Regions from separate parts of the Paenibacillus sp. FSL K6-2393 genome, predicted to be linked through region 3. Evidence: riboswitches for the same ligand, from Rfam matches in the RefSeq annotation. Region 3 holds a riboswitch; each other region holds the start of a gene.
What was found. Region 3 has a riboswitch for thiamine pyrophosphate ahead of thiC (phosphomethylpyrimidine synthase ThiC). Riboswitches for the same ligand answer to the same signal wherever they lie in the genome.
Positions count from the first base shown of each region.

Region 1: linked by a shared signal. The riboswitch ahead of MHI14_RS29420 (ABC transporter substrate-binding protein) and the one ahead of thiC (phosphomethylpyrimidine synthase ThiC) in region 3 are both predicted to bind thiamine pyrophosphate.
Region 2: linked by a shared signal. The riboswitch ahead of MHI14_RS12975 (thiamine phosphate synthase) and the one ahead of thiC (phosphomethylpyrimidine synthase ThiC) in region 3 are both predicted to bind thiamine pyrophosphate.

Region 1 covers NZ_JBBOCU010000002.1:488,969-500,051, reverse strand. Annotated here, with positions in the region: gene MHI14_RS29455 (hypothetical protein) at 147-350, shown strand; gene MHI14_RS29450 (hypothetical protein) at 367-984, shown strand; gene serS (serine--tRNA ligase) at 1,049-2,347, opposite strand; gene MHI14_RS29440 (MFS transporter) at 2,735-3,970, shown strand; gene MHI14_RS29435 (hypothetical protein) at 4,398-4,907, opposite strand; gene MHI14_RS29430 (VOC family protein) at 5,081-5,467, shown strand; gene MHI14_RS29425 (NAD-dependent epimerase/dehydratase family protein) at 5,485-6,240, shown strand; TPP riboswitch at 6,386-6,498, shown strand; gene MHI14_RS29420 (ABC transporter substrate-binding protein) at 6,720-7,760, shown strand; gene MHI14_RS29415 (thiamine-binding protein) at 8,015-8,305, shown strand; gene MHI14_RS29410 (ABC transporter permease) at 8,305-9,063, shown strand; gene MHI14_RS29405 (ABC transporter ATP-binding protein) at 9,101-10,000, shown strand; gene MHI14_RS29400 (TatD family hydrolase) at 10,086-10,916, shown strand.
Region 2 covers NZ_JBBOCU010000001.1:2,926,484-2,937,566, forward strand. Annotated here, with positions in the region: gene MHI14_RS12940 (ATPase, T2SS/T4P/T4SS family) at 1-758, shown strand, start outside; gene MHI14_RS12945 (hypothetical protein) at 755-2,821, shown strand; gene MHI14_RS12950 (hypothetical protein) at 2,884-3,369, shown strand; gene MHI14_RS12955 (hypothetical protein) at 3,386-3,784, shown strand; gene MHI14_RS12960 (hypothetical protein) at 3,781-4,332, shown strand; gene MHI14_RS12965 (hypothetical protein) at 4,319-5,302, shown strand; gene MHI14_RS12970 (ABC-F family ATP-binding cassette domain-containing protein) at 5,441-6,991, shown strand; TPP riboswitch at 7,067-7,176, shown strand; gene MHI14_RS12975 (thiamine phosphate synthase) at 7,403-8,065, shown strand; gene thiO (glycine oxidase ThiO) at 8,083-9,255, shown strand; gene thiS (sulfur carrier protein ThiS) at 9,252-9,455, shown strand; gene MHI14_RS12990 (thiazole synthase) at 9,458-10,225, shown strand; gene MHI14_RS12995 (ThiF family adenylyltransferase) at 10,222-11,083, shown strand, end outside.
Region 3 covers NZ_JBBOCU010000002.1:717,367-728,449, forward strand. Annotated here, with positions in the region: gene MHI14_RS30410 (lipoate--protein ligase family protein) at 1-5, shown strand, start outside; gene MHI14_RS30415 (hypothetical protein) at 77-301, shown strand; gene MHI14_RS30420 (Fe-Mn family superoxide dismutase) at 450-1,730, opposite strand; gene MHI14_RS30425 (alpha/beta hydrolase) at 1,881-2,906, opposite strand; gene MHI14_RS30430 (IclR family transcriptional regulator) at 3,266-4,009, shown strand; TPP riboswitch at 4,160-4,273, shown strand; gene thiC (phosphomethylpyrimidine synthase ThiC) at 4,693-6,477, shown strand; gene MHI14_RS30440 (hypothetical protein) at 6,862-7,548, opposite strand; gene MHI14_RS30445 (hypothetical protein) at 7,726-7,893, opposite strand; gene MHI14_RS30450 (zinc ribbon domain-containing protein) at 8,359-9,177, opposite strand; gene MHI14_RS30455 (helix-turn-helix transcriptional regulator) at 9,251-10,201, opposite strand; gene MHI14_RS30460 (response regulator transcription factor) at 10,286-10,981, shown strand; gene MHI14_RS30465 (HAMP domain-containing sensor histidine kinase) at 10,974-11,083, shown strand, end outside.

The DNA of each region.
Region 1 (11,083 bases), 230 kb from region 3:
TTCTATTATATTATATCGGATATGAATTGCATAAAGTTGAATGTCCTAAGTGAGAGTCTTGGAACAATTCATGATTTTCATTGTATAATATGGGAAGGCCGCGTAATACTGTTTTAATAAACCTAAAAGATGGGGGTGGGGTATGTATGATCGAAAAGAATTTGCTTGATATGGTTTCACCTAAAAATAACCGTAAACGTATGAAAGCTATAGTCACTTCGACATCCACCAAGATTCGTCCTGAAGACGAAATGGTTCTATTGATGAAAACAGCCCGCAATCGTTTCAAAAAAGCCCTTGAATCTGGACAAATTGAAATCATTAACGAGCGTGAATGGAAGCTGCGTTAAAGAATATAGGTGAACCATGGAACGTATTCAAACACCAGAAATGCAGGAAAGAATTAAATGGGCTAAACAAAAATTGAAGGAACTTGCAGCTGATGTGACCAAAAGTGATTTAAAAGAGTTCTATGTGATGGGTATTATTACTCCTATTCTTGATGATTTAGATGCAGATCCAGCCATTATTGTTGGAGGACATGCTGTTGAACTATACACTTCTGGAAGTTACAAGACAGCTGATGTTGATCTGGTCATGATCAGAGATGATTTGGCCCGAAGTTTATTTGATCATCTGGGTTTCGTTCACGAAGGAAGACATTATTATGTCTCCGAAATGGACATCCCTATCGAAATACCTTCTGATACACTGGAAGGTTCAAAAGACAAGATTATCAAATTATTAACACCTGAAGGCTACTGTTACGTAATTGGAATAGACGACCTTATTTTGGATCGATTGAGAGCCTCCGAGTACTGGACAGATGCCCGAAGCTTGGAGTGGGCACGTTACCTGATTTACAGTCAATTTGATACGATTGATTTAACATACATGAGAAAAGTTGCAGCCGAAGAAGATCCCAAATTGGCAGCTCGACTTGAACAAGAGTACCAGTGGGTAACAGATCATATGTTTAATTAGAAGGAACCCCTGTCAAGGGGTTCCTTTGCTGATTCTTCACTTCCTAGAGCGTTACCTAACCTCTCTACTTCACTTCATCCTGCTCTGGCAAAATCAAGCTCTCGGCCCCGCCCATATAGGGCCGCAGGGCTGCCGGAATGCGAATGCTTCCATCCTCCTGCTGATGATTCTCAAGCAAAGGTATCAGGATACGCGGCGATGCCACCGCCGTATTATTGAGCGTGTGACAGTAGGCCAACTTGCCTTCGGCATCGAGGCAACGAATATTTGAACGGCGAGCCTGGAAATCATGCAGATTCGACGACGAATGCGTTTCTCCATATGCACCGCGGCTTGGCATCCAGGTCTCGATGTCATACTGTTTGTACGTTTTCTGCGACATATCCCCGGTACATACAGCGACAACACGATACGGCAGTTCCAATAATTGCAGCAATTCTTCAGCGTGTCCTGTAATCTCTTGCAACATGCGCTCCGATTCTTCCGCATCAGGGGCACAGAGAATGACCTGCTCAACTTTGGCAAATTGGTGCACACGATACAATCCGCGTACATCCCGTCCGCCGGAGCCAACTTCACTGCGGAAACACGTCGATACCGCGGCCAGCTTCACAGGCTCTTGAACATCAACAATCTCATCGGCATAATACGAGACCAGCGGCACTTCAGAAGTTCCCACCAGCCACTTGTTCTCCCCTTCGAGTTCATAGACCTGATCTCGACCGGTTGGGAAGAATCCGGTGTTCACCAGCGCATCCTCCCTGACCATCAGCGGAACCTCCATTGGTGTAAACCCGTGCTTTAGCAGCAGATCAAGCGCAAGTTGCTGTACTGCCCGATGCAATAACAGGCCCGCACCTTTCAGTACATAGCTTCGCGTACCGCCAATCTTAACTCCACGAGGAATATCGATCAGATCATGCAACTCCCCAAGCTCCACGTGATCTTTGGTGTTATACTCGAACGTTGGCACCTCTCCCACACGTCGCAGCTCCACATTATCCGCATCCGACGTGCCTTTCGGGGTATCCAGGGATACGATATTGGGTACCAGCCATTGCAGCTTGGTTACTTCCTCCTGCACAGGGGCAAGCTTCGCTTCCACGTATTCCAACTGTTCATTGATCTGTTTCACCTGGGCCCGCAAACCCTCTGCCTGTTCCCGATTCCCAGCTTGCATGAGTCTGCCAATGTCTGCAGATAACGTATTGCGCAATCTGCGACCTTCTTCCATTTCCTGCAAAAGTGTTCTACGTTCTTCATCACGCTCTAACAATGTGCGAATGCTAATATTAATTTTTTTCCCGTCTGCTGCCGCCTGAACCTCTTCTTCATGTGCACGAATCCACTTCATTTCCAACATGGTCACCGTCTCCTTTGGCTGTAAAAATGCAAAGAGCGCCCTCATCCCTTGGGACGAGGAGCGCTCTGCTCGCGGTGCCACCCAACTTGCTGAATCAGAATATCCTGCTTCCAGCCTCTTGGTCCGCGATAACGGGCGGTTCCGGTTAACTTGGGGAAATATCGCTCCCCTGGCGAAAACGCCTCCGAGTTGGATGCTCTTCAACGGCATGGTCCGATCTGTAATTGTTGGTCTCAGTATATACGAACGCCGGACCAAATTGCAACCTTCTGTATCGATCAGGAATTCATGGCACATCGTAACATGTCCTGTTATGATAGACTTTGTCTTCAAGATTGCGCTTTATTGTGATCCTCAATTTATGTATATAAGTAGAAGGAGTTCTTTATGAAAAAATTACTTTGGATCGGATGTCTGTCCTATTTCCTGATTGGACTTGCCCACGTTGTGCTCGGTTCCATTTTACCGGTTGCACTTGAACATTACGGCAAAGATTATAGCCAAGGCGGAACGCTGATCTTTGCTCAATTTGCCGGATTCCTCGGTGGTGTATTGTTATCTCCATGGCTGAACAGACGCTTTGGTAAACGGGGAGGCCTGTTAATCGCCACAGCGTTGCTCTGCATTGCAGAATTATCCTATATGTTGTTGCCACCATGGGGCTGGATGTTCGTCATTGCACCCGCTGCCGGCTTTGGATTCGGAATGGTTGAAGCTGTTATTGGCACCATTATCATCGCTGCAATCAAAGACAATACAGCCGTTGCTATGAGTCGACTGGAAGTGTTATTTGGGATCGGAGCGATGGTCATGCCGCTCATTGCCAGCGGTCTGATTGCTGCCGGATACTGGCGCCTTTCTTTTCTCGTTGTTGCGATCTGCGCCGCGCTGACCTTTGTTTTCTGGGCAAAAGGATCATTCGGTGAACTCGATAAGTTTCTGGAGCGACGTAGTTCTAATAACGGTTCAGTACATGCCCACACTGCTGGGACATCGGGTGAGATGCATCCCGCATCTGCAAGTACATCCAGTCCAACCTATCGTGGCCGTAACAGAACTCTTCTGGTATTATTCGTCCTGTTCTTCTTCCTATATGTTGGCACAGAGATGAGTCTTGCGAACTTCATGCCAGCGATTCTGATTGAGAAAATGAACATGAAGGAAGCCGGAGCAGCGCTTAGTGTCACCTGTTTCTGGATTGCCATGTCCGTGGGGCGACTCTTCGCCGGGTATATCGCAGAGAAATTCCAATACCGCGTCTATGTCCTGTACAGTTGTCTTGCATCTGTTCTTTTGTTAATGGTATTTCCATTTACAAACCAAATCTGGTCTGCATTTCTCATCATCTTGCTGCTTGGACTTGCGATGTCAGGTATTTTTTCCATTGCCCTTGTCTTCGCCAGTAAACTGCTGCCCGGAACAGAAGAATCCACACCCAGCATTTTGATTGCCTCAGGTGGAGTTGGCGGTGCCATTCTGCCTTTGACTACGGGATGGAGTCTTGATCATCTGGCAGTTAATCAGTCTGCATGGATGCTTGCGATCTTTGCAGTTGGCCTGCTTGTCATTAGCGTGATCACGTATCAATGGCAGAACAAACATGTGGTCGATCCAGCGACTTAACAGTTATGTGTCGTTGCAGTCCTGAGAATTAGAATTACCTATTATTGAGATGAGATTGAAATGTCTACTGTCATGACCTGACAGTGGACATTTTTTTGTAGCGATACTCTGTTCTAACGAACCTAGCACACGCTATTTATCTGCATTTCAGGATATTTGAAATCTAACGAATCCTAGAGACGTTATTATAGATAATTATCTCAAATTCAAGGTCTCGTTGGAGGTTTTTTGCATAATAACGCCGCTGAGATTCGTTAGATTTTTTATTGTCTAAAAACTGGACTAATAAGGTGTCCTCGATTCGTTAGCGCTGTAATCATCGTGGCAAGTGCCCTATCTTTGCCTCTCTCTCACCTTTCATTAAAGGTGAGAATAATATCTATTCTTTTGCACAAGATTGCCCAGGAAATACTTATAGCCAACCGAATCACACACTTTTGTTAACGACAGGCATTACGGGCCCGTTATCCTTGATGAATTTACCAAATACATATCGTACGAGTGGTCCCAAAATGATCAATTGATATGGAAGCGCCAGGCTGAAGTTACGAGCGATTGTATGGAGATACGTACGGAGTACGGATGACCCACTTAATTGATCAGCGAGATATGCCGAGATCATTCCATACAAAGACATGATCAGAACCATGCCAATCACCATAAAAAATGACATAGCCAGCACACCTAGAATCTTATTGGACTTGTCGAAGGGCATAGAAAATGCAATCTTTCTCGCCACAGGGCCAACAATGAAAGACTCCACCAGAAACGCGATGACAAAACATAATATGAATTGAAGCAGTATCTCAAGCGGGGACATTTTGCCGAGTAACCCACTGTGCCATAGATTGAAGAACATCATGACCAAGACCATTCCTGTACACATCATTAATCCGAAAATAATTTGTTCCTTCTTGCTTGTTGGCAATTCTCTCATCCTCTCTGTTTACCTTCGTAATTATAGAGATGAGGAATCCCTCACATAAGTGAACATTCTGTGAACAATTATGATTTTTTCAAATTAAAATCCGATTTGACAACCCCGTAGTACAGCCCTATGATATCCCTTAAAATGGTAGAAACATTCATTATATAAGGAGGATTTTGATTATGAGTTTTCAAAAGCGCATCGACCACGTTGGCATTGCCGTCCGTGATCTGGATACTACACTTCGTTTTTATACGGAGGTTGTTGGATTGGAACTGAAAGACCGGGTGACGCATACCAACGGCGTCATTCAGCTCGCCTTTCTCGGCTTCAATGGAAGTAATGAGACTGAGATTGAGTTAATTCAAGGATACAGCGACAAGCTGCCTTCCGAAGGTACGGTACACCATTTTGCGATCCATGTAGATGACCTTGATTCTGAGTACAAACACATCCAAGCCACCAAAGCCGTATTTATTGATGGAGAGATTATTACACTGCCTAACGGTTACCGCTATTTCTTCATCTATGGACCTGAAAAGGAATGGATTGAGTTCTTCCAGCGCTAAGAATTGGAGTTGATTTCATGAACATTTTAATTACCGGCGCAGCCGGGAAAATTGGCCGGGACTTGTCCCAACACTTGTCAGAAGCATATCACCTGCGACTAACGGATTTGAATATCGACAGACTGCATACGTATCAAGAAACCGACCATGAGATCATGACACTGGATGTGACAGACCCTGAAGCCTGTCAGCATGCTTGCGAAGGCATGGATGTGGTAGTACATCTGGCGGGAGACCCTTCCCCGAATGCCGGATTCTATGAATCGTTGTTGGACATCAATATCAAAGGTACATTTAATGTATTCCGTGCAGCTAAGGACCAAGGTGTGCAAAGAGTCATTCTGGCGAGCAGTGCACAGACGATTGAGGGGTATCCCATTGATGCTCAAGTCTATCCGGACATGCCAACACACCCACGGAATTTGTACGGGGTTAGCAAATGTTTTGGAGAATCGCTCGCTTCCTATTTTGCGTATACCGAAGGTTTACAAAGTGTAGCAATACGTATAGGTGCATATGATGATTTTCAACCGGACGGACCAGCGCTGGAAGCAAGGGATATGAGCGCGTATATTAGTCCGGCTGACTTGTGTGATTTGATGTTCAAAGCAATTACAGCTACCAATTTGGAGCCCTTCACCATACTGCATGGGATCTCGAATAATCGGTTTAAACGATTGAATCTGGAAACCACTCAGAAACAGGTAGGTTATGCCCCCAAATCCGATGCATTTGCACTCAGCCAGATTGCCTTATATGATTCGCCACGATAATTAATGAAAATAACACATCTAAATAGGCTGATATACATATGTATAACGGCCTGTTTGATAAGTTCATACGTGTCCCCATCCAGTTCCTGACTGGACACGTTCCACCCGCTGGCCTATAATTACACCTAGTAATGCCCGTAACTTCATAGTTTCCCAGGGGAGTCGGAATTGGCCGGCTGAGAGTGTATCCCACCAAGATACTAACCCTTAGACCTGATCTGGATCATGCCAGCGTAGGAATCGGAGTATATCGAAATGGCACAGCCCTATGGCTGAACGCCACCTCTCTAACGCCTGCACGCGTCCCGGAATACGGGACGCTTTTTTAATGTTCTTTTATATAGCCAGAGAGCTAAAAAAAGTGACATTATTCAGATCTCAACTGGTATAAATCTGTTGATTTATGCAAGATGATTGGATATGAAGCCAAGGAGTACCCCGTGCCACTCGGCCGGACATATCGAAGGAGAGAATTACAGATGAAATGGCGTAAAACGATGGGATTGATGCTCTTATGCGTGCTTATGGTGACTGTAGCCGCATGTGGCGGCAAAGAAGCTGCCCCGGCAGAACAGAACAGCAACACAAATGCGGAAAGCAGTAACAAAGGTGACACTGCCGCCCTGAAAGATATTAAAGTGGTGCTCGACTGGACACCGAATACGAATCATACCGGCCTATATGCGGCTGTAGATCAAGGTTTTTACAAGGCCGAAGGCTTGAACGTGGAGATTGTACAACCAGGTGCCGGTGGCGCAGATACGATGGTTGCCTCCAATGAAGTACCGTTTGGCGTAAGTTATCAGGAGAGTGTAACTCAAGCCCGCACACAGGGTGTTCCATTGGTCTCCATCGCAGCAGTTATTCAGCATAATACATCCGGGTTCGCTGCTCCGGCGGATCGGAATATCAAATCACCGAAAGATTTTGAAGGTAAAACCTATGGCGGTTGGGGTTCCCCAGTCGAAGAAGCCGTGATGCAATCCATTATGGAAGGCGACGGAGCCGATGTATCCAAAGTGAAAAACATTAACATGGGTGACGCTGACTTTTTCACCGCAGTGAAACGGGACATTGATTTCGCGTGGATTTTCTACGCCTGGACAGGTATTGAAGCCGAACTGCGCGGAGAACCGATCGACATGTTATATGTGAAGGATTATTCAGATGCATTGGATTACTACACACCTGTCCTTGTAACAAACGAGCAGACGATCCAAAACGACCCTGAGTTGGTGAAAGCATTCCTGAAAGCCACTTCAGAAGGGTATCAATATGCGATTGATCATCCCGAAGACGCAGCGAACATTCTGATCAAGGCCGTACCGGATCTAGATAAAGACTTGGTACTGGCAAGCCAGAAATGGCTTAGTCCAAAGTACACGGATGACGCCCCGCGCTGGGGTGAGCAAAAGCAGGAAGTGTGGCAGAACTACACCGACTGGATGTTTAGCAAAAAACTGCTGGATGAACAGATCGATGTGAGCAAAGCATATACAAACGAGTTTTTACCCCAATAAAATTTGCTTAAGTTTAACTTTTTTACACAAGAACGAAGAGTGCAGAACCCATCTGAAGAAGCGAAGCGCTCACCTAAAAGCTTTCTGAAAGAAAGCTGCATCGGAAGCATACGCTATCCCCGGATTTCCTCCATTGAAATTCATTAAAGAAATCCGGGGATAACAGTGATCGTAAGAGGGTACTGCAATCGGAGTGATAAGTGTAAACCTGGTTCAATTCATGCAATTTATCACGAAAGGAAAAGTGATCTCTCATGGCAAGCACATTACTTAGCATTCAGGTTATTCCCAAAACGCCAAATGGCGAGAATTCTTACCCTTATGTAGATCGCGCCATTGAAGTTATTCAGCAATCCGGCCTGAAATATCAGGTGAACGCGCTCGACACCACGATGGAGGGGGAACTGGAGGAACTGCTGGAGGTTGTCCGTAAAATGCACGAGGTACTCGTGGAGGCTGGTAGCCCAAGCATCATCTCCCAGATCAAAATCGCCCATAGCCCTACCGGCTTCAGCATGGACACCCTGACGGAGAAGTATCGCTAATGCCTGCCTATTTCAAAAGTGTATGGCCGCCCATTGTGGCGGTTATTCTCTTTATAGCGATATGGCAGGGAGCCGTCTCCCTCTTCCATATTGAGAAATGGATGCTGCCTGCACCGTCCGACATCGCCCGCGAAGCGGCAACCCAGGCCGAACGGCTTGGCATACACGCTTCCGCAACCATTCAGTTAACGCTGATTGGATTCGCGGCTGGCACAGCGGTCGGATTACTGATAGCGATGGTGCTGCATTTGGTCCCTTTTCTCAAGTCAGCCCTGTACCCTTTACTTATTCTTAGTCAAAATATCCCGACCATCGCGCTCGCGCCACTCCTGTTAATCTGGTTCGGATTCGGGCTGTTGCCCAAGCTGATTACGATCATCCTCGTCTGCTTCTTCCCTGTTGCAGTGGCGGCGATGGATGGCTTGACCCGTACTGACGCGGCGATGATGAACTATATGCGCATGGCTGGTGCGAAACGTCATCAGATTTTCTGGAAGCTGGAGCTTCCCCATGCGCTGCCATCCGTGTTCTCCGGTGTCAAAATCGCCGCTACCTATAGCGTGATGGGTGCCATCATTGCCGAATGGATTGGTGCAGACAAGGGTATTGGTTATTATATGATGCTGCAAAAGTCGGCTTATCGCACCGATCGTTTATTCGTGGCAATCATGATTATTGTCGCTCTCAGCTTACTGCTCTTCCTGCTCATTGCACTACTGGAGAAGCTGCTCGTGCGCTGGCGGCCACAGAAGCGGTAGTAAAGATGTAATCTGTATATTAGGAAGTGATGACCATATGAATCGGCAACAGGACAAACAAGTCCAGCCTGGACGAGGAGCAAGTGTAATGGAGCCAGAGTACGATGAAAAACTCCACCCGGCTACGCCTGATCGACCTGCCACTCCTGCTCCGGTTCCACCTGCACTGGACGTTGTTAATGTTCATGCATCATTCCGTGAACGGCGGAGCAGGTTACCGGTTCTGAACGGCCTGTCCCTGACTGTGGAGCAAGGCGAGTTTGTTGCTATCGTTGGACCTTCTGGCTGTGGCAAAAGCACCCTGTTCCATATCATCGGTGGTCTGCTGAAGCCACAGGAAGGCCAAGTGCTTATGAACGGTCAGAATGTAACGGGACAGCGTGGCAAGATTAGTTATATGCCGCAACAACCCGCTCTTTTCCCTTGGCGTACCATTGAAGACAATGTACTGCTTGCTGGTGAAGTAGCTTCAAGTGCTCCCCCTCGGGCCGAAGCACTTGCGGAAGCTCGTAAGTGGTTAAGCAGCGTGGGTCTTGCCGGGTTTGAGCAGGCCTATCCTCATATGCTGTCGGGCGGAATGCAGCAGCGTGCTGCTTTTCTGCGCGCCCTGCTCAGTCCGCAGGAGCTGATGCTACTGGACGAACCCTTCAGCGCACTGGATGCACTGACACGTAGCGACATGCAGCGCTGGCTACTTGATATCTGGGAACAGAACCGCCGCTCGGTGCTGTTCATCACCCATAATATCGAAGAAGCATTACTGCTAGCGGATCGGGTCTATGTATTATCCAACCGACCTGCAACAATGTTGCACGAGGTACTTGTTCCTTTTGATCGCCCAAGACGAGAAGAAATTACGGAGGAATCCGCTTTTCTGGAGCGTAAACGGCAGATTGCTCAGTGGATGAGAGAAGAACAGCAGAAAGCCCGCCTATAATAATAGCGCGGGTTTTTAAAGTTATTATTTTCCTTTATTGGGTGATCCACCATAAGAAATTCTGCGTAACATAGTTAGAATATAAATGACCACAAGGAGGAATTCCCGCGTGCATTCTCAAGCTTTTGCACCATTAATTGATGCTCATATTCACTTCGATCAGTATACCCCTGACGAACAACGCGAGATGCTGCTATCTTTCCCGTCTCAACAAGTCGAGGCAGTCATCGCCGTGTCCATGAATCTCGCTTCTGCCCAGGCCAACCTGGAGCTTGCAAAGCAACATCCACGCAACATCTATCCGGCCTTCGGTTTCCATCCGGAACAGGAACTGCCGTCCGTTGCAGAAATGGACCTGTTCTTCCAATGGATCGAGAAGCATATGGGACAAGCCACAGCCATAGGAGAAGTTGGCCTTCCCTATTACAATCGTCTAGAGGCTGAGCAGGCAGGACAGCACTTCGATCAGAGCGGGTATATCGAACTGCTCGAACGTTTCATCCAACTTGCCAAAAAGCACAACAAACCACTTGTCCTTCATGCGGTATACGATGATGCCGATATCGTCTGTGATCTGCTGGAGCAATATCAGTTCCGACGTGCTCATTTCCACTGGTTCAAAGGTTCTCGCCAAACCGTAAGGCGCATGGCGGACAACGGTTATTTCATTTCCTTCACGCCGGATATTCTGTATGAAGAAGAGATTCGCGAACTCGCCCGGCAATATCCATCGGAACAAGTGATGGCCGAGACCGACGGACCTTGGCCCTTCGAAGGACCATTTCAGGGACGAATGACACACCCTGCCATGACCAGACAGGTCATCCAGGCATGGAGTGAGATCACTGGCATGGGAACCGAGCGGGCCGCCCGTCTCTTTTATCAGAACACAAAGCGTTTCTATGGCTTAACTTGATTACCAGCTGGTAGCAGCAAGCACTCTCGCTTGCCGTGCAAACAAAGCACAAAAAAGCCAGTCGGTTTCGCTCCGACTGGCTTCTAATTTACCATATATATATCAGTTGAACTGAATTTTTAAACAGGAACGTAGAGGGCAGAAATAACCTGAGGAAGCAGGGCATT
Region 2 (11,083 bases), on a different contig from region 3:
AGTTGATTACAGGTAACAACGCAAATCTGCCAATTGAATTGCTTCAATACCTGATGAAAGGAAGCCGGATCACAGCTGTAACCGGGGCCCAAGGTTCTGGTAAAACAACGTTGCTTATGGCTATGGTCAAACACATCTATGCATCGTACACCCTTCGGGTGCAGGAGATGGCGTTTGAACTTCAATTAAGACGGATCTACAGCCGACGTAATATTTTGAGTTTCCGAGAGACTGAACACATTTCAGGTCAACAAGGACTTGATTTGCAGAAAAAAACGGATGGTACCGTCAATATTCTCGGTGAGGTTGCGAGTGATGAGGTGGCCGCATGGATGATTCAAATGTCTCAGGTTGCCAGTCTGTTCACCCTGTTTACCCACCATGCCAAAACGTTTCGTGATCTGGTCTTCTCCCTCCGAAATTCCTTGCTCAAGACAGGTATGTTCCAGCATGAGCATATTGCTGAGGAGCAGGTTGTGAGTGTCATCAATTTCGATGTTCATATGAAGAAAGATGCTGAGGGACGAAGATATATTGAGCGTATTACGGAGTGTCTTCCTCGTGCGAATCAAGGTGATAGCGTGGAAGAGAGGGCAGGTTTTACATTTCATAATGTTGTGGAATACAGAGATGGAGTGTATGTTGCAACAGCTCCAATCTCCTCTGGAAGCATGGTGGATATGCGAGACCAGATGACATTACAGGATGCCGAGAAATTTGAACAGTTTATGAAGCAACACTGGGGTGATTCAGCATGACAATTAAATGGATTCTGCTCCTCGTATTAAGTATTTGTGCAGGAGGGCTGCTGATCACACTTCTGGTTCTAAGTATGTTACGTCACAGAGGAGGTGGTTCACCAAGTCAGCCCGGCGTTATTCTTGCTCCTAGCGGGAAGGGACTCAAGGGAGTCGGATCAATCTTGTTGCAATCCTACCGTCTTGGAATGAAGGTCCCACTGTTATCAGCGTATATTTTACAGGTGCAGAAGCGTATTTCATTCCGCCATGTTGGGGATGAGCCTTCACTTCGCAGGCTGACGATGACAGTGGTTCTGATTATTCTTGGAGGTTATGGAGGCATTAGTGTTATTCTGTTTTTTCTACAGCCGGGCATCGCTTTTGTAATACTATCCGTCCTCTGTGCTGTGGTGTTAAACAGCCTGGTATTGGATATGTGCCTCAGTCGTATGGAGAAAAGGTTGCTGGTGCAGATGTTGGATCTCTTTGCAGATGTAAGGCATCGGTATCATCAGCATGGCATGGTTGAGGAAGCGCTATATGAAGCCGCTGAAGCAGGTACAGGAGAAGCAGCAGAACAGGCAAGACTGATCTACGAAGCTCTAACTTCTCCAGATCCAAATGAAGCACTTGAGCGTTATTATGAAGTGGCTCCCAACCGTTTTCTCAAAGGATTCGCCGGCGTTTCCTATATGGTCATGGAGTTTGGGGATAAGGACAGAGCCCAAGGCTCTATTTATCTTAAAGGACTGGGTAACCTGACTCAGGAGATTCATCTGGAGATTTTGCGGCGGGATAAATTGGATTACCTGCTCAAAGGACTTAATATCATCACGCTAGCTCCGGTATTGTTCACCGCTCCAATCGAACGCTGGGCTAGAGTCAGTTTTCCAACGATGGATGAATTTTACCGCAGCAAAATCGGTTTTGTTACCAAAATATCGATCTATGTCATCATCATCCTTGCTTATTTGCTTCTGCAAAGGCTCCAGCAATACGATGAAACTCGTTACCGGTCAGGACATAAGCATTCATGGTTGGATCAGTTGCTGTACAGGCAGACCTTCATACGGAAATTGGCGATGTTGTTTGCAGCGAAACCTGGCAGTGCACAGTACAGTCAAACGATACGGCTCATGAGGGAGAGCAGCTCAGAGTTGAAATACGAATGGCTTGCCATTCGACGAGTGATGTTATTCGCAGGTTGTTTGGTCCTTACAATGGTGTGCATCTTGCTGTTGCACCAGGTTGAACGTAATCACATCTTGTATGATCCAATCCGCGATGATCGAATGTTTGGTGCAATGGCTGAAGCGGATCTCAGGAAAGCTGAGGAAAAAACAGCGTTGGATCAATCTGTGTTGGAAAGTGTAGAAATGAATCGAGGAGCTACATACGAAGAAGTCTCCAAAGCGTTACAGCAGTTATCTCCAGTTCAGTTAGACCATGATACCCAGAATGAGACCATCACGCGCATTATGCAGAAACTTGAGGTGTACAACAAGCAATATGTACGCTGGTGGGAAATGATTATAGCCATTCTTATGGGTGTAGCAGGGTATTACATGCCGGTATGGCTCATGTTATTTCAACGGAAAATGCGAAGATTGGATATGCGACATGAAATCTATCAATTCCAGACAGTGATTTCCATTCTACGTGAGATGGACCGAATGTCAGTCGAGGAGATATTGGAATGGCTTAATCGATTTGCCGTCATTTTCAAGCGTCCGCTACAAAAATGTTTGTTGCATTTTGAACATGGGCCAGAGCTTGCACTTGAACAATTAAAGGAAGAGGCGGGCTTGCCCGAGTTCCAGCGACTGGTTGATAAGTTACTGCTTGCCCTTGGCAAAATATCAATACGTGAAGCCTTCGATGATCTTGAGAGCATGATGGCATTCTATTTTGAACAACGCAAGCAGGAGTACAGCAAAATGATAGATGTCAAAGCATCATGGGGGAGAACCATTGGATTTACACCTATGTACGCCCTTATCTTTTTGTATCTGGTTATTCCATTGGTCGGTATGAGTTTCTTGCAGATGAACATTTATTATGAGCAGATTCAGAAACTGTAGCACAATTCATCTGTGTGACAGTCTGAAATAGTTTAATAACTTATAACTTGGGAGGATTTATCATGAACAATGCATCAAGCGCTTTAAAGGTGGCAGCAGGGATTTTCTTAACAATCGCTTTGATCACAATTGTAGTTCTGTTGTTTATTTCGGCTCAGGAGGCAACCAAGACGGCCCAGAACAATTTTGCTGATATCCAAACCGAGTTGTCCCAGGCTGCATTTACGGTATATGACGGAACAACCATCAGTGGATCGCAGGTAACGAATGCGCTGCGTAAATATGCGGACAAGGATCAGTTCGGTATTCAAGTTATTACAGGTAAAAATAAAGCGGGTCAATGGTACGGCAATCAACTAAACATTTCACAGGATCTCAATAATGCGGACTACGGCTCGGTTATTGCACCCGACGATAAAGTGGGGATTATTAACCAGACCATGAGTGAAAAAGACAATCAATATGTAAATCCAAGTGGTAAATTCAAAGCCATTATCGTAAAAGACCGATCCAACGTGGTAAGAGGGCTGATCTTCCAGCAATCCTGACAGGAGTTGGTTTAACATGTCCCGGAATACACAGCATCTCATGTTGTTTTGTACGGCGGTTGTCCTGTTTGTGACAGCCTGCCTGTACGGGCAACAGAATGTTAAGATTTTATCAGCGGCCTTGAACGACAGAGTACAGACAACAGCAGGCATGGAAGGTCGGCTGACAACAACACTGCATACCACCAATCCGTCCCGGTATAGTGGTGCGGAAGTGTTGCATACCGTGAGACAGATGACAGGCACAGGCATTCCTGTAGAGGTAGACGGAACTTCCAATGTGATCGACCCACTTGTCAGCAAAACAGCGACTATTCCTGTCCAGCTCTATGTTACCTACAGACCAGAGTTTATACGAAATGAAACTGGAGAACTGCTCAAGATTGTTTTTTGGAAGGAGACCAGTGTGAATTGATTAATGACGCATCCAAGCTGCTTGCCGTATTGCTCGCAGTCCTTCTGCTCTATGTGTACCCAACTGCTGAAACAGCTGATCGGCAGGATGATATAACACGTATGACGGCTGTTCAGAATGTAACACGTTTTGTTGATGCTGTCCGAACGAAAGGATATATTTCACCTCGAATGTTGGCTGAGTTTGAGGAGCAACTGGCCCAGACGGGCAATCTGTATGAGGTGTCGATGGAACATTTACATAAGAAATATGTACCTCATTATACAGACCCGATGGACAATAACAGTTTTACCGGGACCTATGAGGTAGTGCAGGATGGATATTATGAAGCTCAGATTCGAGAAAGACTATTCCCATCCTCAGGTGTGATACCGGTTGATGATCCTGGCCGAAGATATACGTTGACGACAGGGGATTTTTTCACCGTGACGCTCCAAAATACAAATCGTACACCTTCCATGCTCATTCGTGAATGGTTGAGTGGCACGGCTCAGGCTTCAGCAGTATTTGTAACATACGGAGGTATGGTCCTCAATGAAGATTACTGAGCTATCCATTGTATTTGTGCTGATCTTCTTCCCGCTCTTCTGGATCATCTCACTCCATACCCAAGATGCCGAAGAGGCTCAATATCTTGGTCAACGATACAGATCTGCACTTCAAACCGCAGTCATGGATGCAGGTGCAGTCATGCATCAGAATGAGAAACAAAATGATGAAGCAGGTTATGATTTAACCAAATTTGTTAAAGCGGATAAAGAGCTTGCCTTGTTAACATTTACTCAGACGATGGCTTTGAATATGGGGATTCAGGATGATCCCGCAGCTATTCAAAACATGTTTAATTACATTCCTGCCGTGGTTATTCTGGATTATGATGGCTATTATATGTTGTCCACAGAAACAGAGATGACGGGTAACCGTGAAGATTCTTTCAGGCAAGTGTGGAGCCCCAAGAAACCTTATACATATTCAGATTCTAATGGTAACAGTATTAACTTTACACTGGACGACTACGTATATGCCTATGACGCAAACGCAGGGAAATGGATTGAAGGATTTCAAAAAGAACTGGCCTCAAGCACACAGATTCCTTTACTTCAGAATACCAGCGTATTTGAACAAGTTAGACAAAGCCGGATTGTGACTACTGTGCAGGATGATCTGGCTGATGTGATTAACCGCCATAATGAGTTTGCCAGAAAGAACGGTATTTCCTATACGTTCACGATGCCCCTGGTTGCGCAGGAAGATTGGTACAACTCCATTAACGATACAGGGATTATGGCCTTTATCCAAGGTATAGGTGTGGGTGACCAGAAGATCAACAATTATGCGATCGGTGGAGGCAGACTTGTGAAGAAAACGGCCATCGTAGGTGGGGTAGATCCTTTAACGGGTATCAGGTACTATTACCCCTCCACATGTGGTAATGGTTACCGTGCTGAAGAGGTGTTCACAGACGCAAGACAAGCAGCTGCGCAAGGCTATTTCGAATATAAATGCTCTAATCGTTAGGGTAGCCTGTATGACAAAATCATGTAAGAGGTTCTTGAACTGTTTACATTACTTTCAGAAAAGACGGGACCTGTGCTAGAATAGGGTTTCGGAACAATAACAAAAGTAATGTCTAATAGATAGGAGCAACCTCATCTTATGAGTTTATTGTCAGTAGAGAACGTAAGTCACAATTTTGGAGATCGCACGTTATTTAAAAATGTATCATTTCGTTTACTTGCCGGAGAGCGCGTAGGACTTGTTGGTGCCAATGGTGTGGGTAAATCCACATTAATGAACATCCTTACCGGTAAATTGCTTAAAGATAGTGGAAAAGTGGAATGGACACCTAAGGTCCGTTATGGATATCTGGATCAGCACACGAAGCTTACCCCAGGCAAAACCATTCGTGACGTGCTTAAGGATGCATTCCTTCCGTTGCTTGAATTGGAAAAAGAAATGATGAATATTACGGACCAGATGGCAGATGCAGATCCAGATAAGCTCGAGCAGTTGCTGGAAGAGATGGGCAATATTCAGGAACAACTGGAACAGGGCGATTTTTATCTGATTGACGTAAAAGTGGAAGAGATGGCCAATGGTCTTGGTTTGTCCGCAATTGGTCTTGATCGGGATGTCGCAGCTCTAAGTGGTGGACAACGTACCAAGGTGCTTCTTGCCAAGCTTCTGCTAGAGAAACCTACAGCTCTTTTGCTGGATGAGCCGACCAACTATCTGGATGTAGAGCACATTGAATGGCTGTCACGTTACCTGAAGGACTACCCGCACGCGTTTCTCTTAATCTCCCATGACACGGAATTCATGAATGAAGTCGTAAATGTCATTTATCATTTGGAATTTGCCAAATTAACGAGATATGCAGCGAACTATAACAAGTTCCTCGAGATGGCTGATATGAATAAAGCCCAGCATATTGATGCATATGAGAAGCAGCAAGAGTACATCAAGAAGCAGGAAGATTTCATTCAGCGTAACAAGGCACGTGCTTCAACTTCAGGTCGAGCGAAGAGCCGTGAGAAACAGCTGGACAGAATTGAACGTATTGATCGTCCAGATGAAGCAGCCAAACCAACGTTCAAATTCAAGGATGCCCGCGCGAGCAGCAAAACGGTCTTTGAGGGCATTGATTTTGAAATTGGATATACGTATCCTTTGCTGCCTAAGATGACAATGACAATCGAACGTGGTGAGAAAATTGCCATCGTAGGTTGTAATGGTGTGGGTAAATCGACGCTGTTGAAAACCATCCTGGGCAAAATATCTCCACTCAGTGGAAAGACCTTTTTGGGAGATTATCTCGAAACGGCCTATTTTGAGCAGGAAGTTCGTGCTGGGAATATCACGCCGATTGAGGATGTCTGGAATGAGTTTTCACATTTGACCCAGAATGAGGTCCGGGGTCATCTCGCTCGCTGCGGGTTGAAAAATGAGCACATTACCCGTCCGCTTAACATGCTGAGTGGTGGAGAGCAAGCCAAGGTTCGTTTATGCAAACTCTTGATGCGTGAAAGCAACTGGATTTTATTCGATGAGCCGACAAACCATCTCGATGTCACAGCCAAAGCGGAGTTGCAGCGTGCTTTGCAAGAATTCAAGGGAACGGTGTTACTGGTATCTCATGAACCTGATTTCTACGAGGGTTGGGTCACCAAAACATGGAATGTCGAAGAGTGGTCTGAGAAAAACTAGATGATCTAAGACAATGTTTAACAGAAATGACGGTGACAAAAAAATCCGTCTATGGTAACATAGGCTACAACTTCATATGAACACTAGGGGGGCCGCACGATGCGGCTGAGATGGAAGAATGCGATTCCGGACCCTTTGCACCTGATCTGGATCATACCAGCGTAGGGAAGTGGCGAGCGCGTTTCAGTGAATGACGTGAGCAAACGGCAACTCTTAAGGATTTCAACCGTCTGCTTAACGAATTGAAACATGCAGTTGCGTGTATAACGTTATGGCTATAAGGTCTATAGCTTTATTGCACGAAATGAACTGTATGTATCAGTCAGTCATCTGGTTCTATAATTAATACGCAGCCACTCCCCTACGGGAGTGGCTTTTTTGTGTTTTCATAGCATTCAAGTTTGGAAGGAGATGAACAGTACGGTAATTTCTCATGAACATGTTCAAGAATCATTTGAATTGCATGTTGTATCTACGGGTGCAGGGGATCAGGCAGCTTTTGTAAAAGCTGCAAAGGACGTTTGGCCTTTGGTGGACTATATTCAAATACGAGAAAAACAACTCACATGGCAAGACAAGATCGGTTGGGCTCAAAGTCTGCGTAGCGTTGGCATTCCATCTTGCCGCATTGTTATCAATAGTTCAGAACTGCCTCCACAGAATGACATTTATGGCGGTGTACATTGGGGGCAAGATGCGATACGAAATTATAACCCTGCTGTTATAAGCAATGTGCAGCGCCTTCGTCTGGGTGTATCTGTTCATTCAATCGATGAGGCAAAAATCGCTGAAGAACGGGGAGCCGATTATCTTTTCTTCGGGCATGTCTACTCAACCAACAGTAAGCCTGATCTTGACCCCAGAGGATTACATGCTCTTGCTGAAGTGTGCAGGCGTGTCTCCATTCCTGTCATGGCGATTGGGGGTATCGGACCGGGAAACATTCACGCTATTCGCTCTGCAGGGGCACAGGGAGTCGCCGTGATCTCGAATGTATGGGCGAGCGAGTCACCGGATCGGGCGGCTGCATTATTAAGGCAGGCTATCGTTGCTACAGAAAGTCTGAGTCCCTGAATCAAGGAGATGAGAGGATGAAAGAGATCGTTATTGATAAACCAGATAAGTTTCATGCAGAAACGATTATTGTAGGTGGAGGCGTTGTTGGTTGTGCTATCGCTTATGAGCTTGCTTCCCGTGGACAGGATGTGCTGTTGCTGGAGCGTTCGGCGATTGCAGGAGGCACTTCTTGCGCGGCGGCTGGAATGCTGGCGGCAGACAGTGAGGATTTTGCTCATCCTTTGATGGCTAAGCTTGCCAGACAGAGTAGACAGTTACTTATCGAGCAACAGGTGCTAATGGCTACACTCAGTGAGGTAGAGACTGGCCTGCAACGCCAGGGATTCCTAACTCCTTTTCGTTCATACAGTGAATTAAGTAGTTATAAGGACAATCGGAAGTCTGCGTTGTCTGCTTCTGCTGATGAGGTATGGTGGGATCGTTCCGTTGTGCAACAGGAGGCATCATGGCTTAACAGAGATACGTATGGAGCCTACTACAGACCTTACGAGAGTGAGATTCTTCCAGTCCATCTAACGAAGGCATATGCTGAATCCGCTCAAGCATTGGGAGCACGGGTTATGGAGGACATACAGGATATACGTGTGCAAGCAAACGAACTTGGCGTGCAGGGAATCACCACATCGATCGGTGAGATGAGATGCAAACATGTCATTATAGCGGCTGGATTACAGAGTGAAGAGTTAATGAGACATGTGAATCTGAGCATGCCTGTGTGGTCGGTAAAAGGAGAAATAGCCGCCGTTCAGTTCTCAGATGAACATGCAGGGTACAGACCTGACAGAACGGTGTATGCAGAGGATATCTATATTGTTCCCAAAGCCAATGGCGAAGTTTGGCTCGGGGCAACCAGTCTGCCAGGCAGAACGGATCTTAACGTTTCTGTACAGGGTGTCCAGAAGCTGCTAACAGCGGCTACCCACTGGGTACCTGGGATGAAAGAAGCACAATTTATGCGAGCGTGGGCAGGCGTAAGACCGGCAACTCCAGATGGACTGCCTTATATAGGTGCTTGCAAGAGTATACCAGGGCTGTTCGCCGCCTTTGGGCATTACCGCAACGGTATCTTGCTTAGTGCGATAACAGGCAGGCTTATCGCTGAGTTGCTCGCTGGCAAAAGCTCAGAAGAACTCGGAATTGAGGCGCTGAGTCCGGAGCGATTGAACAGAAAGGGAGTGGTGCAGTGAATATCATCGTTAATGGTCAACGGATGGAGATTGAAGACAGATTGAATCGTGTGGATAAACTGCTTAAATCTTTTGATCTGCAAGTCAAGACTGTAGTTGTAGAGCTGAACAAGCATATTTTAACCCGTGAGTATCATGAGTCAACGGCATTAAGAGAAGGCGATCGAATTGAGATTGTACATTTTGTAGGAGGCGGTTGATGATGTTGAATATTGGTAAATATACGTTTGAGTCCAGATTGTTGCTTGGAACAGGCAAGTTTTCGGATCTGGAAGTGCAAAGTCAGGCTGTGGAAGCATCTGAAACGGAAGTTTTAACCTTTGCTGTTCGTCGTCTGAATCTGGAGGAGCGCAACCAGAAGCATTTCCTGGATACGTTGGATCTGGACAAATACACTCTTCTTCCGAATACGGCTGGAGCTTCCAATGCGGAAGAGGCGGTGCGAATTGCCGAGCTTGCGCGGGCTTCAGGACTTTGTGATATGATAAAAGTCGAAGTCATCGGAGATGGAATGACGTTACTCCCAGATCCGATTGAAACGTACAAGGCTTGCGAAATTTTGCTTGAAAAGGGCTTCACGGTATTGCCTTATATTTCGGATGATGTCATTCTGGCCAAAAGGCTACAATTGCTTGGCGTACATGCTGTAATGCCTGGCGCTTCTCCTATCGGAGCTGGCAGAGGCATCATCAATCCCTATAACCTTGAGATCATCATTGAGCAGGCTGTTGTACCTGTAATTGTGGATGCAGGATTACGCTCCCCAAAAGATGCTGCTTATGCGATGGAACTTGGTGCAGATGGCGTATTGTTAAATACAGCCGTATCCGGATCAGGGGATCCAGTGAGCATGGCTAAAGCGATGCGATTGGGGGTAGAAGCGGGTAGATTGGCATATGAGGCAGGCATGATTCCCGTAAAGCGTTATGCAGCAGCCAGTAGTCCGGTGGAAGGAATGGTTCATACATGACAGATCAAATAACATCTTCCGAGCAGGCCGATCGTTATTCCAGACAGGAACGTTACGCGCCACTTGGCAAGGAAGGCCAGGCCAGATTAAAGGGCAGCAGAGTTTTAATTGTAGGCGCTGGCGCACTCGGAACAGGAATTGCAGAAACGTTAGTTCGTTCAGGAGTTGGACACTTAACAATTGTGGATCGTGATTATGTGGAGTGGAGTAACCTGCAGCGACAGCAATTATATGTAGAACAGGACGCGATTGAACGGATGCCGAAGGCGATGGCAGCGGAAAAACGGTTATCTGCCATTAATTCCACGGTTCATGTGGAAGGGAAAGTGTTGGATGTCAGAGTAGATGAATTGGAAGAACTCGTTCAGCATACCGACTTGATCATGGATGCAACGGATAACTTTGATACGCGATTACTCATTAACGATATGGCACAGAAACACCGTATTCCCTGGATTTATGGTGGATGCGTAGGTAGTTACGGCATCACCTATACGTTTATGCCTGGAGATACGCCATGTTTAAATTGTTTGCTGGGTGAAGTCCCTCTGGGAGGAGATACATGTGATACGTCTGGTATCATACCTCAAGCGGTACAGATGGTAACGGCAAATCAGACAGCAGAAGCGATGAAGTTACTTAGTGGCAATGCCAATGCATTGAGACGTAAGTTATTGTCATTTGACGTGTGGAGGAACGAATACATATCCATCAATGTGGATGGTGCGAAAAAGCAAGACTGTCCTTCCTGCGGCACTTCGGCAACATATCCATATCTTTCTGCGTCCAATCTGGAGAAAACCGATGTGTTATGTGGCAGGGACACCGTTCAGATCCGACCTGCACGGCGTATGAATC
Region 3 (11,083 bases):
ATTGAGTTCTTGATAATCGGACTTGGAATTGGGTAATAGAGATGATATGATGTGATTTCGGAAGGAGAGTGTTAGGATGGAAACGTTGAGATATACGTACTTATATGAGGTTGTATCTACAGGCGAAAAGTCTGAGTTCAGCCAAATGGCAACAAGCAAGGAAGAGGCTGCTGCACTGATCGTTGCTCGTATTGCAGATCTGGAGTTTACAGATGAGGCAGATATCAAGCTGGGCGACCTGATTGCTATTAGCAAACAGGTTGGCGACAACTATGTAGCGTGCGAGGGCTGTGCTTCTTAAGTGAGCATTTTGAAATAGGAAGTCTCTCAAAATATAAGCAAGTCTCTTTTTAAAAGAGGCTTGCTTTTTTGTCTACACCATAAGAGATATCTTTCAGTCATTCGGCTGGAGATATCTCTTTTTTTCTCTCATCCATCTAAGCTCAAGCTTAATAAGGCGGCCACAACAACTTGCGTGCTGTTTCGTACCGTTCAGCTACAGCCGGCCAGTAGACGACATTCCACCAATCCTCGATATACTTTTTACGTTCATTCTGATGTTTCAGATAGTAGGCATGTTCCCACACATCCAGGGGCAGGAGCGGTACGATATCGGACTGGGACAGGTTCTGGTGTTTTTCCGCCTGCAAAATCTCCAAACGGTGTGCTCTCGGGCTCCAGACAAGCATCGCCCAACCACTGCCTTCCACTTTGTTCGCGGCTTCCGTGAATTGATTCTTGAATGCTTCATAACTTCCGAAATCCCGTTTGATCTGTTCTGCGAGCATACCGGAAGGTTTACCGCCTCCAGCAGGATTCATAATGGTCCAGAAGATCGTATGCAGGTAGTGGCCTGCCCCGTTGAAGGCGAGTTCACGTTCCCAATGTTTGATGAGTTCAAAATTATTCTTTTTTCGCGATTCTGCCAGCTTTTTCTCTGCTACATTTAGTCCGTCCACATAAGATTGATGGTGTTTGTCATGATGGATACGCATCGTCAGCTCATCAATATGTGGCTCCAGCGCATTGTATGCATAGGGGAGAGGCGGCAGTGTGTGTCCTCCGATGGGAACCGGCTTTTCTTTTACGGGAGGTGCTGTAGAGCTGGGTGTGGCTTGTGTTGTTCCGGTAGAAGGCGGTTGAATGGTTGCGGATTGGATCTGAGCTGAAGCGGCAGGTGCATTTACATTTCCCTCTGGAGAAGTTGGAGCTTCTGAAGCTTGGCGATGGATGCTTCCTGACTCTGACGTATGCAACGCATTTTCCAGAAAAAGTGACGGCTCCGAATCCGTTTCGCGCAAGATGCTAGGTTGGCCAAGCGTATCCAATACGCCCAGAAAATACTCCGATTCGCGGATAAAATGTAGAATAAGTACTTTGGCAAGCGGAACAGCTTGCACAGCAGCACTTTGTTCCAGAAGAACATACAGCTGTTTGATGAACTCTCTCGATTGCTGCCGAGCTGCCAACACAAGTTGATCGATACAACGAACGATGTAGGGAGCAGGCGGATGGGTTGCGGGCAATAGTTGTTTTAAAAGCTGATTGGCTACTCGCTCGCTGTTTGCAAAGGTAGCCTCCCATTCCTCCAGTAGCTTGACGTATGGGGGCTCCAGATCAGGAACCAGGGCACGAATGACGAGTGTATGTTCTTTCTCCTGCTCTTTCCAGAAACGGATTTCCTCCAATGTCCGCAGAGGCAGTAGGTGACCATATCCATACCAGTTCATCTATGTTGAACCTCCTTCAGATGAAATTCATTACATGCAGACCATCTGTTCATGCGTCCCAAGAGTATATTCCGCGAGCTTGTTGTCCTATGAGTGCAAAAAAAAAGAGCCCCTGAGGGCTCTGGAAAAAATTCGATGATTGAAATTTGGTTATTCTCCACTATTCGTGTTCTGCACATCGTCACTGCTTGTCTTCGTTACATGACTCAGGAAAGTTGAGACACGGCGCAGATATTCCTTTGGATGCTCCCGGAAGATCAACTCATGATGCGCATCCTGGACAATCCATACATCCGAGTACGGATTGGTCTGATTGGCGGCGAGTTGCTCCGCAATTGGATAAGGCGCCTTCTCGTCCTCTGTACCATGGATAAAGAAAATCGGGAACGGATAATCTTCCTTTTTCACTTCCTGATAGGGGATCTGTTGCAATCCGGTACCATTCAAAATAGGGAACAACAGATTCATGATCTCGAGTGTAGGCTGACGCGGGAGATCGATCTGGTTATGAATGTTGTGGTACAGCGTATCCGGCTCAAGCAGGAACGTACTGTCCAGAATCATTGCATCCACTTCCTGTGTAATCAGCCCAGTCTGAAGCGCTGTACCGGCACCCATCGAGAAGCCCCAGACAACCAGTTCCTGCGCACCACGTTGCTTGGCGAACTGGATCGCACCGAGCAATTGCTGTGACTCAGCTTTGCCACCTGTGGCTACAGCTTTGTTCACCTGTGAGGCGAAGCCATAATCGAACATGACCACGTTGAACCCAAGTTGATGGGCATAGTGTGCCAGGTCATACATAGGTACCCATGTTTCTTCACGATTGGCACCATAGCCGTGACTGAAAATAATCGTTTTGCTTGCAGCATTATCAGCAGGTATATACCATCCCTGCATCGTGCGGCTGCCATCTGCTGCCGGGAACGTGATGTCTTCATACTTCATGTTCTTGGCTTGCATCGGATTGGAGAAGACAGGCGCTACCGTTGGATTGGATAATACCCATGCGATATAACCATGCAGTGCGATAAAACAAAACAGTAGAAAAAATACAACGGAGAGCAGCAACGCTACGATAATATGTTTGAACCGAATCAGCCTCGGTGATAGGGAAGAGGGCAGATCGGACACTTTTGTTTGCAGCGGGGCTTCGCTCTGGGATGTTGGATACATGAATGCCCCTCCTTTGAAGTTCAGTTGAAGATAACAACGACATGAAAAGAGAATTGCGTCGATTTCAGAGCCTGCTTCAGAGCGATGTCTTAATGTAATATATCTTTATCGTATGTTCCAGTATAGTCAAAGTCAATTGATTGAGGGCATTTGTTACGCAATTGTTATATAGTTCTTAAGATATATGGGTAACATTACCTTAGTGTGTAAATTACAGGGGATTAAGTCTTATAAAAAGGAAAAATTTACAGGTTGGCCTATTTCGATTTTGGCTCTTTTTGGTTTACAGATGAGACCGTTTCTCATATAATTTATGTAACCAAGTTTCATGTGATGAAACATGAGGAGGGCATTATGCCATGGAAGATCGCAAGTTAACCGTCCGGGCTGTGGAACGGGCGCTGGATATATTATTATGTTTTACCACACGCAGTGATCTGGGACTCACCGAAATTGCCAGCCAGATCGGCTTGCACAAAAGTACAGTGCACCGTTTGATGGCTACGCTGGAGGATCGAGGGTTCGTGATCCGTGATGCAGCAACAGAGAAGTACCGACTTGGCATCCGAATCTGGGAGCTGTCAGCTCATATGTCCCGCAGTGACGATCCTGCTATTCTGCTGTTGCCTGCGATGGAGCGACTGAGAGATCGATTGGGGGAGACCGTGAGTCTGTACCTGCGTGATGGGAGTGAACGGATACGGATTCAGGCTGTGCAAAGTGATCAGGCGATTCGCCGAGTCGCCCCCGTTGGTGTTAGACTCCCGCTGTCTGTGGGCGCTTCCAGCAAAGTTTTGATGGCGTTTGCCACGGACGAGGATCGTGAAGAACTGATGAACGGCCCGGAATGGCCGGTGTTTATTGATCCGGCGGTGTATTTGGCGCAAATGGGAGATATCCGGGATAACGGATATGCGACGAGTTATGAGGAACGTGAGCCGGGAGCTGCCGCGGTATCTGTACCGATTATGGATCGCAGAGGCAATATTGCAGCTGCGCTCTCGGTCTCAGGGCCTGTCAGTCGACTCTCGCAGGAGACATTGCATGAATACGCACCTGTATTGAAGGATGCTGCTACGCAGATGGGGCTCATGTTATCCTGATGTTTATGTAAGTTTTTTTCTCCAATGGAGTTTGATCATTTGGAATATAAAGGTTGTTTTTATGTTCCGGTTGCGCTACTCTGTAATGGACGGCCCTACGGGGCCAGCTTCATTGAATATGAACGGCGGCTTATGTAAGCCGCAACTTACTAACGTTACTGGGGGAGTCCGAATTGTCCGGACTGAGACGGAATCGCATGAGATTCCGGACCCTTTGCACCTGATCTGGATCATACCAGCGTAGGGAAGTAATCGGCGATATGACCTCAACCACCTCATGATGTGACCCTTGTAGTCTCCGTTAAGGAGCTGATTGAAGGTGCATTATTGGTGATGGACATAAAAGTCGGTTCCTTCGGGGACCGGCTTTTTATATACAGTGAACGGGCGATATAGCGCGTACTCCATTGACTTCTTTTTTCAATAACCTGCGAAAGTGGGCTTGTATGATGAGAGAGAAGTCACCATAGATTCATGATCTGTGGCAGCCCCCGTCTGTTGTTAACTGTACATGAAAAGTGTCTCCCCTGGTCTGGCGTAGGATCGCTCTTTCTTCTCTGCATTGCGCATGATTTGGGACAGGTACGTAAGTAAGCTAATGACGATACCAACCAAACAAGCGATGAACACTGAGGAGGAGACAAGCGAACATGAGTACAGGAAATCAAACGGGACAACAAGCGATGGAGCAGGAACATAACGGTCAGCAGGTGGAAAAAGAAACAGGAGTGGCCGGACGGATTCAGCCCTTTCCGGGCAGCCGCAAAGTCTACATTCAGGGCTCACGGCCGGACATTGCTGTACCTGAGCGTGAGATAGCCCTTCATGACACGAATACTCCCCAAGGGGTGGAGCATAACGAACCGCTACGTGTCTACGATACGAGCGGGCCGATGACCGATCCCGGATTTCATGCCGATATCCGTGCAGGTCTGCCAGCCTTGCGTACCCGTTGGATCACAGAGCGTGGTGATGTCGAAGCTTATCAGGGCCGTACGGTTAAACCGGAGGATAACGGACTAAAGCCCGGAGGGAAGAGAGCCGGCGCCGAAGAGTACCCTGGATTGCGTAGCAAACCGCTGCGAGCACAGACAGGACGCTGTGTGACTCAGATGCATTATGCGAGGCAGGGAGTCATTACGGCAGAGATGGAGTTTGCCGCCATTCGTGAGGGCGTAGAACCGGAATTTGTAAGGCAGGAGCTGGCGAGTGGACGTGCGATTCTGCCATCCAACATCAATCACCCGGAGAGTGAACCGATGTTGATCGGTCGTCATTTTCACGTGAAGATCAATGCCAACATAGGTAACTCTGCCGTATCTTCCTCCATCGAGGAAGAGGTGGAGAAGATGACCTGGGCGGTACGTTGGGGATCGGATACGGTGATGGATCTGTCCACAGGCAAAAACATTCATACCACCCGGGAGTGGATTATCCGCAATTCACCTGTGCCGATTGGTACGGTGCCGCTGTATCAGGCGCTGGAGAAGGTGAATGGCGAAGCGGAAGCGCTGACCTGGGAGTTGTACCGTGATACGCTCATTGAGCAGGCAGAGCAGGGAGTGGACTACTTTACGATCCACGCAGGTGTACTGCTGCGTTATATCCCCATGACCGCCAAGCGGATGACAGGCATTGTGTCTCGCGGTGGGTCCATTATGGCAGCATGGTGCCTTGCGCATCATCAGGAGAATTTTTTGTACACCCATTTTGAAGAAATCTGCGAGATTATGAAAAGGTATGATGTGGCGTTTTCGTTGGGAGATGGACTTCGTCCAGGCAGTATCTACGATGCCAATGACGAAGCTCAGATGGCGGAACTGGCTACGCTCGGGGAACTGACGCAGATCGCATGGAAGCATGATGTGCAGGTGATGATCGAAGGGCCGGGTCACGTGCCGATGCATAAGATCAAAGAGAATGTGGACTTGCAGATGGAGATATGTAAAGAGGCACCGTTCTATACGCTGGGGCCGCTGACGACCGACATTGCTCCGGGATACGACCACATCACATCCGCCATTGGTGCGGCCATGATTGGCTGGTTCGGCACGTCCATGCTCTGTTATGTTACACCAAAAGAACATTTGGGCCTGCCCAACAAGGATGATGTGCGGGAAGGGGTCATCGCCTACAAGATTGCAGCCCACGCCGCCGATCTGGCAAAAGGCCATCCACGTGCTCAACGCCGGGATGATGCATTGTCCAAGGCACGCTTCGAGTTCCGCTGGCGTGACCAGTTTAACCTGTCACTGGACCCTGAACGTGCGCTGTCCTACCATGATGAGACGCTGCCAGCAGAAGGAGCCAAAGAAGCTCATTTCTGCTCCATGTGCGGACCGAAGTTCTGTAGCATGCGCATCACGCAGGACATTCGTGCCTTTGCCGCGGATAAAGGATTGTCCGAGAATGAGGCTGTAGCAGCGGGCATGCAGGAAAAGGCCGAGGAATATCGGACACGGTCCTAAGCGCCGGTACAGCGCAAGCTGGGCAGTCTGAAATAGAGATAAAGCCGTTTCTCTCTGTCATTGCAGAGAAGAACGGCTTTTTTTAGTGTTATGTCATGTATGTATTCTTAACCGTACTCAGCCTTTATCAGAATTAGCTTTGTGACTATGTGTGGTCCATATTTTATACAGAATTCCTGCGATAACGAATAAAAGAGCGTCACTGAGTTTTGGTGCTCCTCCGTATAGAAATGCGGAGCAGGAAAAACCTACTATAAACAGTAAAACAATATAGAGTAAACGCATATTAGTTCACCTCGTTAATTTTTGGTGCTACTAAGTAAGTGAGTTCATAGTTGCATAGTTTCAGATAGTACTTGTTACTTCACTCCAAACCCGCTACTACTATCGAGCCACGCCCAAATTATTCTCCAAATACGCCGCAAGCAATGCCAGCGGGCTATGGATCGGAATACTTCGATCTACTGTAACCTGTGCAGCAGCGGGAGCCATAGATAGTTGGGCTGCCACTACCGTTTTACCCGGATACTGCTCAGAAATCTGCTGTAATCCTTCACGTACCGCTTCGAGATACCCTTGCTGATCTCCACGCATAATCAACTCAAATGTCCCCGGGATGCACACCGCTTCCGTCTGAGATGTCTTGGCAACGTGTAGTTGCCCATTCTCATCCTCTTGCTGTAATGCCTGATTCACCCGTGCCATCGTTCCTTCAATGGTTGCCGGGTTGGTGAATGCTATTATGTAATCTCCCGGTATTCGCCGCATCTCCTGCAATAACGGATCATCTATGCCGATCACCGGCACAGGGACCTGTGTGGCTTCCTGCTCCAGTACTGTCGCAAACAGGGTACACGTGACCAGAATGGCATCGGCATGACACTCAGCGATCCATTGGAGCGTCTGGGCTACCTTCTCGCGAATGACGACATCGGAAAAGTCAGCGTCATGTTTAAGACGATCCAGACCTGGATCGACGTAATGGACCAATTCAACTTCATAAGGAGCAAGCGTCTCTTCAATTAAGGCGATGTTGGAATAATGAGCGTGAAAACAACCAATGGTGATCATGTGCTAAGTCCCCTTTTACAGTTCGTATATGTCATGGATCTCTTAGATATTTAAATCATTATAGGAAACATGCCTGAGAACTGTACAGTCATTTAAGGCTCAACGCCAATAACCGCCCTTCCACCAAGCTGCGGAAAGACGGTTCATAACCGGACAGGCAATCGTCCGGCTTTCATTTTATCTAAGGGAAGGAGAAGCAGTTTTCTTCGCCATTTTTTGCTGTAAAATTTCATGAAAGGATAGACCTTGAGTGTTCTCATTCTCCTTTTTAGGAGCAGTGGTCGCCGTGTTGCGCGGATATTGGTGATGGTACGGGATCATTTGCTGAATAGGCATGCGGATCATCTTGGTTCCTCCTTTGATGCATTTTTTGAATTATGTATTTCGACTGGTTACCATGCCAGGTGCGCATATAGGTAAATGTGACTTGTTAGACGAAATAGAAGATTTTAAGACGTAATTCCAATTGGATTGTAGTGATTTTACCCGGTTTTAAGGAGATGTAAACGTTTTTAGGGAAATTCAGGAGTAAAGGACCTGATTTGAAAGGTTTAATATGGGAGGATCGAATCGGTTGTTATGTGAATAGTCCCAATTTTAAGGAAGTCAATGGTACCCGCTTATGAGGCATATTGTCTGGTTAAATGATGCAAAGCATGCTAACTAACTTGGTACCATGGTCGGGTTGTTTAGGTGGTAATGTAGTTCCGGATATAACAAAAAAACTGCCGAGTGTACTCGGCAGCTTGCGTGATATGAAGAAGGATGCGAGGAAACTTTGATCCGGTCTGAGGTGGTATCGTGTTGGTTTTATCTACTTTGGTGAACAGCGATGTATATATCCACTTGTACACTTTCGGGATTCAGGCTGCGTTCATCATACAACTCAAAATCCCCGGTGAACGTACGATCACTTTGCTTCTCCCATGCCCACACGGCTCCCCAAGCTTCGTGAGCAACCTCTGCCATCGGTCCTTTTCTGGAAGTGAATACGGCGTAAGTTGCAGGAGGGAGTAAAATGTCGTCCAATCCTTCAGGCAATGATTCGTTCGGACTGACCTCATGCCCTACCAGTATGGTGTATTCATCGGTTATGCCATCGGTGTAATCCGTGTAACAGCCATAGCGGACGGCTTCAGGTGCAGGAAGGTGCTCTGAGGAAAAATAATTGTTCCAGAGTCCCTGAATACAGCCTTTGCCACTGATCTCAATGGCATTGGTTGTGCGGGCGGATACGCCGGCAAGACGTTTGCCGGGGAGCGTGACATAACGAACGGGCTGGGCAGAGAACGAATGATCTGTTGTTACCTGACCAAGATTAGCGGAAGCAGTAGGGTTTTCAGCGAGAGATTCTGTATGTTGATCCGTTGTATTTGTGCGCCAACGTTTCAAAAAAGGAAGCTGGTTACGCAGCATCGAACGAGCGGATTCCTCATCCATGCCTTCGTCCTTCAGAATGGCAGTGCACATCTCCGTCATGCCTTCAAGTGACATACCGGGCTGCTCAAACTTGCCCTCTTTGTAACAATAGATACAGTACTCACGGGTTGTGCTTCCATCTGCTTCCGTTCCGAATTGGGCAGGGGTTGTGAGCGGCATGCCGCAGCTTTGACATACAGTGACGTTCATGATCAGTTCCTCCTTGTATATGTACAGATTGAATATATCTGAAGTATACGGGGAGGAACTGGACAGCAGTCTGTCAGGTTTGAGTTGGGGGTGTATAATTTTGTACAATTTGCCCAGCGATACGACAGATCTCATCTCGAACATGCTGAGGCTCAAGTACCTCAACGTCCGCGCCGAAGCCAAGAATGAATCCGTATAACCAGGCATCTTCGGGAAAAGCAACCTGGCTTATGTAATACCCATTCCCATCAGGAATGACGTTCTCGATCCCGAACCATTCTTCCGCAATATGACGGACGCGAGGATGGAATTTCAAGGTTAACCTAGCTTGATTGTCCGGGCGGGTCCATTCCTGCTGCCAGGGTCTGTCCTGGAGGTTAATGACTTTACGCTCGAAGTGCTCATTAGCAAGTGTGACATCTTGCATGCGCACAAGCTTGAACATGCGAAATTGATTCCGCTCGTGGCAAAAAGCATACAGGTACCAGGAATGTTTCTTAAGTACGATGGTATGAGGATCGGCAGTGCGGTGAGTCTGGATACCTTCCGCACTGCAGTAGGTAAAGGTTACGGGGCGTAATTGATCCATACCCTGTTCGATAAGTTCAAGCTTGATTTTCAGCGCTTCGGGATGCGTCCAGGTTGAATAATCCACGATGAATCGATTGGTATTGGCCTGAAAATCGTCATTTTTGGATTCAGGTACGATACTGCTGAGTTTTTCGACCAGAAGCTCACGCGCCGCATTGGCATGGGAAGTGGATACACTGCGCAGTGCAGTGACGATGGAAGCGAGGTCCTTGTCTGTTAATACGTTTCGATCCAGACGGTAACCCTCTGCCAGACCAATCCCGCCGCTTGCCCCCTGATACGTCACCACAGGAATGCCTGCTTGACCCAATGTATCGATATCCCGATAGATGGTCCGGATCGATACTTCGAACATATCTGCCAAGTCTTTGGCTTGTACCCGTCCACGATTGATTAACAGCACCACGATGGCTAATAAACGCTCCAGTTTCATATGTATGGATTCCTTTCATTGGTTTATCTGGTGGATTCAAATATGTTATAATGCCCAGCATCACACATAGGAGTGGAATAAGCAATGAAGCGAATTACGATTCTGATCGCAGACGATGAAGTTGAGATCGCTGATCTGGTTGCTTTACATTTACAAAAAGAAGGATATCACACCATCAAGGCCTTTGACGGGAAGGCGGCGGTTCAAGCTGTTCAGACCCAAGCGATAGATTTGGCGATTCTGGACATAATGATGCCTGGCATGGATGGATATGAGGTGACTCGTAAAATTCGGGAGCAGCATCATTTACCGATCATTTTCCTGAGTGCCAAAACGTCAGATATGGACAAAATTACGGGACTCGTGATGGGCGCGGACGATTATATGACCAAACCGTTCAATCCGATGGAGCTTGTTGCCCGGGTTAACTCCCAGTTGCGTCGTTCGCTGCAATTCAGCCAGTCTGCGCCTGTTCAGAGGTCCATTCTGGAGAAGGGCGGGCTCATCATCACGCCAGATCAACATCGCGTTACACTCTACGGCAAACCAGTGGAACTAACACCGAAGGAATTCGATATTCTGTATCTGCTCGCGAGCCACCCCAAGCAGGTGTTCAGTGCAGAAAATATTTTTGAACAGGTCTGGGGAGAAGCCTATTACGAGAGTGGGAATACCGTGATGGTCCACATTCGGACCCTGCGCAAAAAGCTGGGGGAAGATGTGAACAAGAACAAGTTTATCAAAACGATCTGGGGTGTGGGGTACACGTTTAATGACTAAACGAAGAAGTTTTCGTACAACCATGATTATGTTGTTAGGGTTAAGCATGCTTGCCTCTGGCGCAATTACCTATGGGATTTACAAGCTTTTACAAGCTTATTA